Regions from separate parts of the Variovorax sp. J31P179 genome, predicted to be linked through region 1. Evidence: predicted binding sites of a transcription regulator. Region 1 holds the regulator's gene; the other holds the start of a gene.
What was found. Region 1 encodes FNR, which switches genes on or off when oxygen is low (the NO sensors DNR and NnrR bind a similar motif). Its sites were predicted from a motif close to TTGATNNNNATCAA; they were not measured.

Region 1 (5,655 bases):
GACCTTCGAGGGTCCGATGATGTCGATCAAGACCGTCAACGCGCTCTCGCATTACACGGACTGGACCGTCGGCCACGTGCACTCGGGCGCGCTCGGCTGGGTCGGCCTGATCTCGATGGGCTCGCTGTACTACCTCATCCCGCGCGTGTACGGCCGCACCGAGATGTTCAGCGTGAAGGCGATCGAGCTGCACTTCTGGATGGCGACCATCGGCATCGTGCTCTACATCGCCGCGATGTGGATCGCCGGCGTGATGCAGGGCCTGATGTGGCGCGCGGTCAACCCCGACGGCACGCTGACCTACACCTTCGTCGAAAGCGTGAAGGCCACCTATCCCTACTACGTGGTGCGCGTGCTCGGCGGCGTGCTGTACCTGAGCGGCATGCTGGTGATGGCCTGGAACGTCTGGATGACGGTGATCTCGGGCTTCAGCAAGCCCGCACCGATCCCGCAGCCCGCCATGGCCCACGCCTGAGGACACTCCCATGAGTTCGAACATTCCCCCGGGCTTCTCGCACCAGAAGATCGAGACCAACAACTTCCTGATGATCGTGCTGATCCTGCTGGTGATCGCGGTCGGCGGCCTGGTCGAGATCGTGCCGCTGTTCTTCCAGAAGTCGACCACCGAGGCGGTCGCCGGCGTCGAGCCGCTGACACCGCTGCAACTCGCGGGCCGCGACATCTACGTGCGCGAGGGTTGCTACAACTGCCACTCGCAGATGATCCGGCCGTTCCGCGCCGAGACGCTGCGCTATGGCCACTATTCGGTGGCCGGCGAGTTCGTCTACGACCACCCGTTCCAGTGGGGCAGCAAGCGCACCGGCCCCGACCTGCACCGGGTGGGCGGCAAGTACAGCGACGAGTGGCACCGCATCCACCTCAACAACCCGCGCGACGTGGTGCCGGAGTCGAACATGCCGGCCTACACCTGGCTCGAGAAGGCGCCGCTCGACGGCGCCGAGTCGGCCGCCCACATGACGGCGCTGCGCCGGGTCGGCGTGCCCTACACCGACGAGCAGATCTCGGCCGGGCCGGCCGCGGTCAAGGGCAAGACCGAGATGGACGCCGTGGTCGCCTATCTGCAGTCGCTCGGCCTGGCACTCAAGTGAGGACAACCGCGATGGACAACATCACCACCCTGCGAATCGCCGCCACGCTGGTCTCGTTCGCGACCTTCATCGGCATCCTGGTCTGGGCGTATTCGCGCCGCAACGCGCAGGCCTTCGAAGAGGCGGCACGCCTGCCGTTCGAGGAGGACCCGTCGTGAGCGACTTCGTCAACGCCTTCTGGTCGCACTTCGTCACCGCGATCGCGCTCGGCGGCATCCTGGCCTGCGCGCTGCTGCTGTGGCTGACGGCCCGCTTCCGCGGCCCTTCGAACGCCGACAACACCACCGGCCATGTCTGGGACGAGGACCTGCGCGAGATGAACAACCCGATGCCGCGCTGGTGGATGGGCCTGTTCGTGCTGACCATCGTGTTCGGCATCGGCTACCTGGTGGTGTTCCCAGGGCTGGGCAGCTACCGCGGCACCCTGGCCTGGAGCACCCAGGGCGAGTACGAGAAGGCGGTGGAGAAGGCCAACGCCGAGCTGGCCCCGGTGTACGCCGCCTACACCGCGCAGCCGGTCGAGAAGCTCGCCTCCGACGCCGGCGCCATGGCCGTCGGCGAGCGCTTGTTCCTGAACAACTGCGCCCAGTGTCACGGCTCGGATGCGCGCGGCAGCAAGGGCTTCCCGAACCTCACCGATGGCGACTGGCTGCATGGCGGCACGCCCGAGAAGATCCACGAGACCATCGCGCTCGGCCGCATCGGCACGATGCCGCCGATGGCCGAGGCGGTCGGATCGGCCGAGGACGTCAAGAACCTCGCCAACTACGTGCTGAGCCTGTCTGACAGCCCGCACGATTCGGTGCGCGCCGGACTCGGCAAGAGCAAGTTCACGGCGTGCGCGGCCTGCCACGGCATCGGCGGCGTCGGCAACCCGGCGGTGGGCGCGCCGAACCTGGCCGACAAGATCTGGCTGCACGGCTATGGTCAGGAAGCGATCATCGCGATGATCAACGGCGGCAAGACCAACCAGATGCCGGCGCAGCAGGGCCGCCTGACCGAGGCGCAGATCCACGTGCTGACCGCCTATGTCTGGGGCCTGTCGAACAACAAGGCGGCCACCGTCGCGGGGCAATGAGGCTGCCGCCCGAGTCTTGTCCATGAGCGTTTCCATGACCGAGCAGACGACGCCACAGAAGCCGCGCACCGTGATCCCGATCGCGGCGGCCGAGGAGGACGTCGGGCTCTACGCGGCCCACAAGAAGATCTATCCGCGCAGCGTCAGCGGCTATTTCGCCCGCTGGCGCTGGGCCCTGGTGTTCGCGACGCAGGGGGTCTTCTGCGGCCTGCCCTGGCTCGAGTGGGGCCAGCGCCAGGCGGTGCTGTTCGACCTCGGCGCGCGGCGCTTCTTCCTGTTCGGGCTGGTGCTCTATCCGCAGGACCTGATCTACCTGACCGGGCTGCTGGTGGTCTCGGCGCTGTCGCTGTTCCTGTTCACTGCCGTGGCGGGGCGCCTGTGGTGCGGCTACGCCTGCCCGCAGACGGTCTACACCGAGATTTTCATGTGGGTCGAGGAGAAGATCGAGGGCAGCCGCATCGCGCGCATGCGGCTCGACAGCGGCGATTTCTCGGCCGAGAAGCTGGTCAAGAAGTGGTTCAAGCACGTGGTCTGGATATCGATCGGCCTGTGGACCGGCTTCACCTTCGTCGGCTACTTCACGCCGATCCGCGAACTGGCCATGGAATTCCTGCAGACCCGGATGGGCTCCTGGGAAGTCTTCTGGGTGCTGTTCTACGGCTTCGCCACCTACGGCAACGCTGGCTTCATGCGCGAGCAGGTGTGCAAGTACATGTGCCCCTATGCGCGCTTCCAGAGCGCGATGTTCGACCGCGACACGCTCATCGTGAGCTACGACACGGCACGCGGCGAACCGCGTGGCGTGCCGGCCAAGGGTCGGGCGGCCGCTGCCGCATCGGAGTTCGGCCATTGCATCGACTGCAAGCTGTGCGTCCAGGTCTGCCCGACCGGCATCGACATCCGCCAGGGGCTGCAGTACGAATGCATCGGCTGCGGCCTGTGCGTCGATGCCTGCAACATCGTGATGGACAAGATGTCGACCCCGCGCGGCCTGATCCGCTACGCCACGCAGAACAGCATGGCCGGGCGCTGGACGCCGCGCCAGGTGCTGCGCCGCGTTCTGCGGCCGCGGGTGCTGGTCTACACCGCGGTGCTCGGCGCGCTGTGCATCGGCCTGCTGGCGAGCCTGGTGACGCGCACGCCGCTGAAGGTCGACGTGGTGCGCGACCGCGCCTCGCTGGCCCGCATCGTCGACGGCGGCCAGCTCGAGAACGTCTACCGCCTTCAGATCATGAACGCCACCGAGCAGGTGCAGCGCTACCGGATCGAAGCCAGCGGCCTCGAGGGTCTGCACGTGTCCTCGGAGCCGGTGGTCGAGGTCGCGCCGGCGCAGTCGCGCTGGGTGGCGGTGCGGCTGCAGCTGCCCTACGGTGCGGCGACGGCCGGTTCCCACAAGGTGTATTTCGACGTTCGAGCGGAGGGCGGCCAGGGCAGCGTGTCCGAGAAGGCCGTGTTCCTGGTCCCGCGATGAAATCCAGGCCCCAAGGAGGCAGAAGATGACCGACAAGAGCAGCCATGACGAAGCGACGCGTCCCTGTCCACCCTGGTGGCGCTTCGGGCTGGTGTGGATGGTGATCGGCGGGCCGGGCCTGGTGGTGATCGCGAGTTTCGCCACCTTGTGGCTGGCCCTGCGCACGCCCGACCCGGTGGTCGACGAGGACTACTACCGCAAGGGCGTGGAGATCAACCGCACGCTGGCCGACAAGAAGCTCATGCCGGCGGTGGCCGGGCGCAACCACGCGGCCACCCCGAGCGCCGACGTGCCGTCGCCGAGGCGCTGAACATGCAGGCGCAACGCTGGATGTGGATACTCTGGCCGGCATTCCTGCTGGCCTGCGCGCTCGAGGTGCTGGTGTTCGCACTGGTCGATCCGGGCGACCTCAACTGGCGCGGCGAGGCGTTGGGCGCCTCTCGCCAGGCGGTCTACACGGCCGGGTTCTTTGCCTTCTGGCTGCTGGCCACGGCGGCGGGCGCCTTGACGCTGCTGCTGGCCCGGCCGGCGGCCGAGCTCAACAGCCCGGCGGATTGACGATGCGGCGCAGCGCCTCGGGATCGAGGATGCGCACGTTGCGCTGCTCGACCTCGACCATGCCGTCGGCCGCGAACTTCGACATCGTCCGGCTCACGGTCTCGAGCTTGAGGCCGAGGTAGCTGCCGATTTCCTCGCGCGTCATGCGCAGCACCAGCTCGGAGCGCGAGAAGCCGCGCGCATGCAGCCGCTGCACCAGGTTCAGCAGGAAGGCCGCCAGCCGCTCCTCGGCCCGCATGCTGCCGAGCAGCAGCATCACGCCATGCTCGCGGACGATCTCGCGGCTCATGATCTGGTGCACGTGGCGCTGCAGCGCCGTCACCTCGCGCGACAGTTCCTCGATGCGCTCGAAGGGCATCACGCAGACCTCGGAGTCTTCGAGGGCGACGGCGTCGCAGGTGTGCTGGTCGTTGACGATGCCGTCGAGGCCGATGATCTCGCCGGCCATCTGGAAGCCCGTGACCTGGTCGCGCCCGTCCTCGCTGGTGACCCGGGTCTTGAAGACCCCGGTGCGGATCGCATAGAGCGAGGTGAAGGGCTCGCCATTGCGAAACAGCGTCTCGCGCCGCTTGATCTTGCGCCGCGTGGCGACCAGGTCGTCGAGGCGCTGCAGCTCCCCGGGCGCCAGTCCGACCGGCATGCACAGCTCGCGCAGGTTGCAGTTGGAACAGGCGACCTTGATATTTTCGGGCTTCATTGATGCAGTCGGGGTCATGCGGGGATTGTCCGTGGGGGGGTGGGCCGGATGCTTGATGCAGGTCAAGGTTTGCGGATCGCGACGGCGGCATAGTGACACACCGAAGCCCATGCCTGCGTCCGCGATGCCTCCCGTCTCCGCTCCAGCCCTCACGCCGCCCATCGTGGTGCCCGCGCCGTCCGTGCTGCAGCGGTTCGACTGCGCCGGGCCGCGCTACACCTCCTACCCGACCGCGGACCGCTTCGTCGACGCCTTCACGGCCGAGGACTATGCCCAGACGCTCGAACAGCGCGGCAGCACCGGCGCCAGCGCGCGGGCGCTGTCGCTCTACGTGCATATCCCGTTCTGCGAATCGCTCTGCTACTACTGCGCCTGCAACAAGATCGTGACCCGCCACAAGAGCAAGGGGCGCGAGTACCTGGACTACCTGGCGCGCGAGATCGCTCTGCAGGTCGAGCGGCTCGGCCGCGGCGCCGTGGTCCGCCAGCTGCATCTCGGCGGCGGCACGCCGACCTTTCTCGACGATGCCGGCCTGCGGACGCTGATGGGCATGCTGCGCGAGGCCTTCACCTTGTCGCCGGACGGCGAGCATTCGATCGAGATCGACCCGCGCACCGTCGACCGCGAACGCCTGGTGACCCTGGCCGCGCTGGGCTTCAACCGGCTGAGCTTCGGCGTCCAGGATTTCGACCCCGACGTGCAGAAGGCGGTGCACCGGATCCAGCCGGCCGGGCAGGTGTTC
Region 2 (5,655 bases), on a different contig from region 1:
GGAGCGCGTCGGGGTAGGCGAGAAAGAGCGATCGAAACACCGCCCCGTCGTCGAATCCCGAGGCAGCGAGCGGGGCCGGCATCAGGCCGCCTCGACCTTGGGGACGAGGATATAGCCGGCGCCACGGACCGACTTGATGATCTGCGGCGTCTCGGGGTCGGCCTCGATCTTCCGGCGCAGGCGCCCGATCTGCACGTCGATCGTGCGGTCGAAGGGCCCCCCGTCGCGGCCGCGCGTGTGTTCGAGCAGGAAGTCGCGCGACAGCACCCGCCCGGGATGGGTCGCCAGGGTGTTCAGAAGGTCGAATTCGCCCGTGGTCAGCGCCACTTCCTGGCCCTTGGGGTCCAGCAGCCGTCGCGCGGCGGTGTCGAGCTCCCACTGTGCGAAGCGCAGCATCGTGACGGGCGCAGCCGTGGCACGGGCCGGCGGCGCGTCGGAAGGTGCGATGCGGCGCAGCACCGCCTTGATGCGCGCCACCAGTTCCCGCAGGTCGAAAGGCTTGGTGACGTAGTCGTCGGCGCCCACTTCCAGCCCGACCACCTTGTCGACCGCGTCACCCCGTCCGGTGACGATGACCAGGCCGCATCGCCAGTGTTCGCGCAGCTGGCGAGCGATGGCAAAGCCGTCTTCGCCCGGGAGGCCCAGGTCGAGCAGCACCAGCGCCGGCGCGTCGCTCGCCATCAGTTCGATGAGCGCCGCGCCGGTGTGGACCTGGCTGACTCGAAAGCCTTGGCCCGCCAGGTAGCTGGCAAGGAGCTGCGTGATGTCCGCTTCGTCGTCGAGGACGGCAAGGTGGGTGGGGCTGGTCACCGGGCCATATTAGCCTTGGACCCGGCCGGATCGCAACAGCGCAGCCACCGACCCGCATGCGCGTCAGTGACGACGCTTCGCTTCGGTCCTGGTCTGGCAGGCGGCGCAGCGTATCGCCGTGGGCTGGGCGAGCAGCCTCTCGAGGGGAATCTCCTCGTTGCAGTCGACGCACAGGCCATAGAGCCCGGTCGCCAGGCGCTGCTGCGCCTGCTCGACTTCGAGCAGGGTGTTCCGGTCCACCTCGATCTCGGCGAAACGTACGTCGTCCAGCCGTTCGACCTCGGCGTCGTCGGCATGGCTGTGGACCTCGTGCTCCCCGGCGAGCACGCCGCCCTGGGGCGGCGCGCCGGCCGCCGCGAGCTCGTTCAGCACCTCGCGCTTTCGCGCCTGGAGTCGCCGGGCGAGATCTTCGAGGTCTGAGGGATTGAGGTGTTTCATGGGCTTCGGTCCTTCGGTTGATTCGATCGATGCGCCGGCGCCGGCGGCACGAGCACCGCCGCACCCTGGAGGCGGCCCGCCCGCAGGTCCGCGATCGCCTCGTTCGCCCGGTCCAGCGCATAGGTCGTGATGTGGACCTTCGGCGGATCCGCCCGCACGACCTGGAGGAACTCGCGCGCATCGGCGCGCGTGAGGTTGGCCACCGAGACGAGCTGGCGCTCTTCCCACAGCAGCCGGTACGGGAAGGCGGGGATGTCCGTCATGTGGATGCCGCCACAGACCACCCGGCCCCCTTTTCGTACCGCTTTCAAGGCCAACGGCACCAGCTCGCCCGCGGGCGCGAAGATGATCGCGGCGTCCAGCGCGCGCGGTGGCTGCGCGTCGGCACTGCCGGCCCATGCGGCGCCGAGGCTGAGCGCGAAGGCCTGGCTCGCCGCATCGCCGGCGCGCGTGAAGGCGTGGACCGTCCGGCCCTGGGCCACCGCGACCTGGGTGACCAGGTGCGCGGCGGCGCCGAAACCGTAGATGCCCAACTGGCGGGCGTCGTCGCCGGCGGCCTTCAGGCTGCGCCAGCCGATCAGGCCGGCGCAGAGCAGGGGCGCGATCCGGGCCGGCTCCTGGGCGAGGTCAGCCAGCGGCAGGCAGAAATCGGCCTCGGCCAGCACGTGGGTCGCGAAGCCGCCGTCGCGGTGATAACCCGTGAAGCGCGGCGTGTCGCACAGGTTCTCGCGACCGGCGCCGCAGAAGGCGCAGTGGCCGCAGCTGTGGCCGAGCCAGGGGACGCCGACATGGTCTCCGACGGCCAGCGACCGGACGCCCGCACCCAGCGCCTCGACCTCGCCGACGATTTCATGGCCAGGGACGATGGGCAGCACGGAGAGCGGCAGGTCGCCGTCGATCACGTGCAGGTCGGTGCGGCAGACGGCGCAGGCCAGCACGCGAAGTCGAACCTCGCCGGAGGCGGGCTCGGGCACCGGGCGCTGCGTCATCTGCAGCGGCTGCTTCGGCCCATGAAGAACCATCGCCTGCATCATGGCGTGTGCGATCAGGCCTCGACGAGAAGATTGTTCACGACCTTCGCCACGCCCGGTGCCGACCACGCGGCCCCTTGCGCGGCCCTGCGTTCCGCCCACGACTTGACCGTACCCCGGAGCGTGACCTGGGCGCCTTCGACCAGGATCTGGATGTGCCTGGCCTCGCGATCGGCCTGTCGCTTCAGCGCATCGCTGATCTTCCGCTCGACGTCGACCGCCGTGAACCGGCCCTTGACCTCGACCATGTTGGTGACGCCCCTGACGCCCATCAGATGGCGCACGGCGACCTCGGCCGCCCGGCGCTGGTAAGCCCATTCCACGCCGCCGCTCAGCGTGATCCAGCCGCCCTCCACCATCGGGTGGACCGCATCGTCCGGCACGAGCACGTTCCATTCGAGGGCGTTCTCCGCCGCCTTGGCGATGTCGGCGTCGGTGCGTTCGCTGGCGGCCGGAAGCCGGACCGACATCTCGACGGCCAGCGCCTTGACACCCTTGACCCGCTGCACGGCCCGCTCGATGGCATGCTTCTGCGAATGGCTGGACGCATGCCCGCTCAGCGTGACGACGCCATCCTTGACGACCACGCCGATGTCGGTGGCATTCATCGTGATCGCAGGATCGAAGTTCAGCTCGGCGACGATATCGCTTCGCAGCATGGCATCGGACTTCATGAAGACTCCTTCGTCGATGGACGCTTCACTGTAGGGAATGCGGGCCCCTGGGGACTTGCGCTGGATCAAGTGCCAGTCCGGCGCGGCGCCCTTGATGGAAATCAAGGTGTCCGGTCGCGGCACGCCCGAAGATCGCCATTCGTCTCCATTCGCCTGGAACCGTCATGAAACTCGGAACGATCCTGGTCCATCTTGACTATTCGGAGCACTGTGCCGCTCGTGTGGGCATCGCTGCGACCCTGGCCAGGCAGCACGGCAGCCATCTGATCGGCCTGGTGCCCACCGGTCTCTACGACGGCGTCATTCCCGCCGAGGCCATTGCGGGAAAGGACACCGATTTCATCGCCGCGTCGGCCGACTTCCTGCGGGTGCGCGCCGAAGGCATCGCCCACACCTTCAGGAAGCTGATCGAGGGTGCGCCGTCGATATCGTCCGAGGTTCGCCTGGTGGATCAACCCTCGGTCGATGCGGTCGTCCTGCACGGACGCACCAGCGACCTGGTCGTCGTCGGCCAGTCCCAGCCTGGCGACACGGACACGACGACGGCCCGCGACCTGCCGGAGCAGGTCGTCCTGCATGCGGGCCGCCCGGTGCTGGTGCTGCCTCGCGCGAAGTGCGCTCGCGAACTCGGCAAGAACGTGCTGGTCGCGTGGGACGGCAGCCGCGAGGCCGCCATCGCATTGCGCGATGCGCTGCCGCTGCTCTCGAAGGCCGCCAGCGTTGCGCTGGTGTCGTGGCGCGCAGGCGCCGCGCCGGTCGACGACAGCGACCTGCGGATCCCTCAGATCCTTGCCTGGCTCCGGCGACACGGCATCGAGGCGAAGGCCGTCCAGCATGTGGCTTCCGAGGGACTCGCCGATGCGCTGCTGTCTCATGCCGCGCAGAAGCAAGCGGGATTGGTCGTGATGGGCGGCTACGGCCACACCCGCATCCGCGAGCTGGTGCTGGGCAGTGTGACGCGAGGGGTCTTCGAGCGCATGGATGTGCCGATCCTGATGGCGCATTGAATGCCGCGCTATGGCATGGCCGGTGCCGAAGGCAGTTGAACCGCCACATAGGCCAGCCGCCGATCGCGCATGACGAGCAGGGCGAGGGTCTGGCCGGGCGGTGTGTTCGACAGGGTGCGGCTGAAGTCCGCGACGCGGTTCATCGGCGCGTCGTTGACCGCCACGATGAGGTCGCCCGCACGAATGCCCTCGCTGCGTGCCAGCCCGGCGGCGTCGCGCACCATCAGGCCGCCCTCGACGCCCAGCTGGCGGTATTGCGCGGGGCTCAGTTCGCCCAAGGTCAGCCCGACGCCGTCACCCCAATCCGGCGCGAGCCCGGACGGCAGCGCGGTTCTCTGCGCTCGATGCTGGGCGAGCGTCACCGAAATCGTCTGCCTGGCGCCATGCCGCCAGACGTCGAGGTCGACCCGGCTGCCGGGGCGGTCCTTGGCGACCCGCTGCAACAGATCGGTGAAGTGCCCGATGGCCACGCCGTCGTACGCCGTGACGACATCGCCTCGGCGCAGGCCGGCGCGGGCGGCGGGACCGGTGCCGTCGATCCGCACCACCAGCGCTCCGAACGGTTTCCCGGCAAGGCCGAAGGAACGCGCCAGCGCCGGCGTGACTTCCTGGAATTCGGCGCCCATCTCCGCCCGCCGGACTTCCCCGTTTGCCCGCAGCTGCTTGGCGACCTCGGCCGCCAGGTTGATCGGCACCGCGAAGGACAAGCCCATGTAGCCGCCGCTGCCGCTGTAGATCAACGAGTTGATGGCGACCACTTCGCCGCGGCTGTTGAAGAGCGGACTGCCCGAACTGCCGGGATTGATGGCCACGTCCGTCTGGATGAAAGGGATTTCCCCGGCGCCGCCGATGAGGCGGTTCACGGCGCTCACCACGCCGGCTGTCACGCTGCCCTGGAAACCGAAGGGCGCTCCGATCGCCGCGACCCAGTCGCCGGGCGCGAGTCGCGAGGAGTCCCCGAGGGCTGCCGGCGTCAGGCCGGTCGCTTCGATGACCAGCAAGCCGACGTCCGAACGCGGGTCGGTGCCGAGCACCCGGGCCTGGAAGCGCCTTCCGTCGTCGAGCCGCACCTGGGCTTCGTCGACGCCGGCGATCACGTGGGCGCTGGTCAGGATCACGCCGTCGCTGCTGAGGATGACGCCGGACGCGAGATCGCGAATCTGGCTGATGCGCGCGCTCGTGGGAAGCGGCCAGGCGAGCCTGTCGGCGAAGTCGCTCTCCGGAGCGAACTCGAGCTCGCCGTCTCCGGGGCTTTCATCGCGCCCGATCCGGAGCGTGCTGATCTCGACGACGCTGGCGCTGCGGCTCGCCACGAGGGACGAGAACGAAGGGGTCGAGCGCCAACGCAGCGCGATCGGTCCGGTCGTCATCGCCGGATCGGAGCTGCAGGCACCCAGCAGGCAGGTGAGACCCACCGCGGCCGCGCCCCATCCGATGGGAGCGGGCTTCACGCTTCAGACCGCCTGCGGCGACAAGGTCGCAGGACGCACCACCCCCTTCGAGTCCTTCGCCGCCCTGACTGCCGTACCGAAGGCCTCCAGCCGGGCGGCGTAGCTGCCGTCATCGACCTCGCGCTGGGTGAAGCTGGCGCTCAGCAGAGGCGCCTTGCCGACCCGCTGGGCGATCTCGGCGGCGGCGTTGGGCGCGCCCTGGCCTCCCATGACCGATATCACGGCCATATCGGGCATATGATCC

Region 2: the regulator FNR is predicted to act here: its motif matches at 3,045-3,058, upstream of QTI17_RS23025 (universal stress protein).

What each region holds. Positions count from the first base shown of each region.
Region 1 covers NZ_JASZYL010000004.1:22,061-27,715, reverse strand. The annotation lists gene ccoN (cytochrome-c oxidase, cbb3-type subunit I) at 1-475, shown strand, start outside; gene ccoO (cytochrome-c oxidase, cbb3-type subunit II) at 486-1,109, shown strand; gene QTI17_RS11215 (cbb3-type cytochrome oxidase subunit 3) at 1,121-1,267, shown strand; gene ccoP (cytochrome-c oxidase, cbb3-type subunit III) at 1,264-2,187, shown strand; gene ccoG (cytochrome c oxidase accessory protein CcoG) at 2,222-3,658, shown strand; gene QTI17_RS11200 (FixH family protein) at 3,684-3,968, shown strand; gene QTI17_RS11195 (hypothetical protein) at 3,971-4,216, shown strand; gene fnr (fumarate/nitrate reduction transcriptional regulator Fnr) at 4,197-4,913, opposite strand; gene hemN (oxygen-independent coproporphyrinogen III oxidase) at 5,038-5,655, shown strand, end outside.
Region 2 covers NZ_JASZYL010000009.1:111,964-117,618, reverse strand. The annotation lists gene QTI17_RS23050 (PAS domain S-box protein) at 1-82, opposite strand, end outside; gene QTI17_RS23045 (winged helix-turn-helix domain-containing protein) at 82-810, opposite strand; gene QTI17_RS23040 (TraR/DksA family transcriptional regulator) at 874-1,248, opposite strand; gene QTI17_RS23035 (zinc-dependent alcohol dehydrogenase family protein) at 1,245-2,279, opposite strand; gene QTI17_RS23030 (BON domain-containing protein) at 2,294-2,953, opposite strand; gene QTI17_RS23025 (universal stress protein) at 3,118-3,960, shown strand; gene QTI17_RS23020 (trypsin-like peptidase domain-containing protein) at 3,969-5,411, opposite strand; gene QTI17_RS23015 (flavodoxin family protein) at 5,415-5,655, opposite strand, start outside.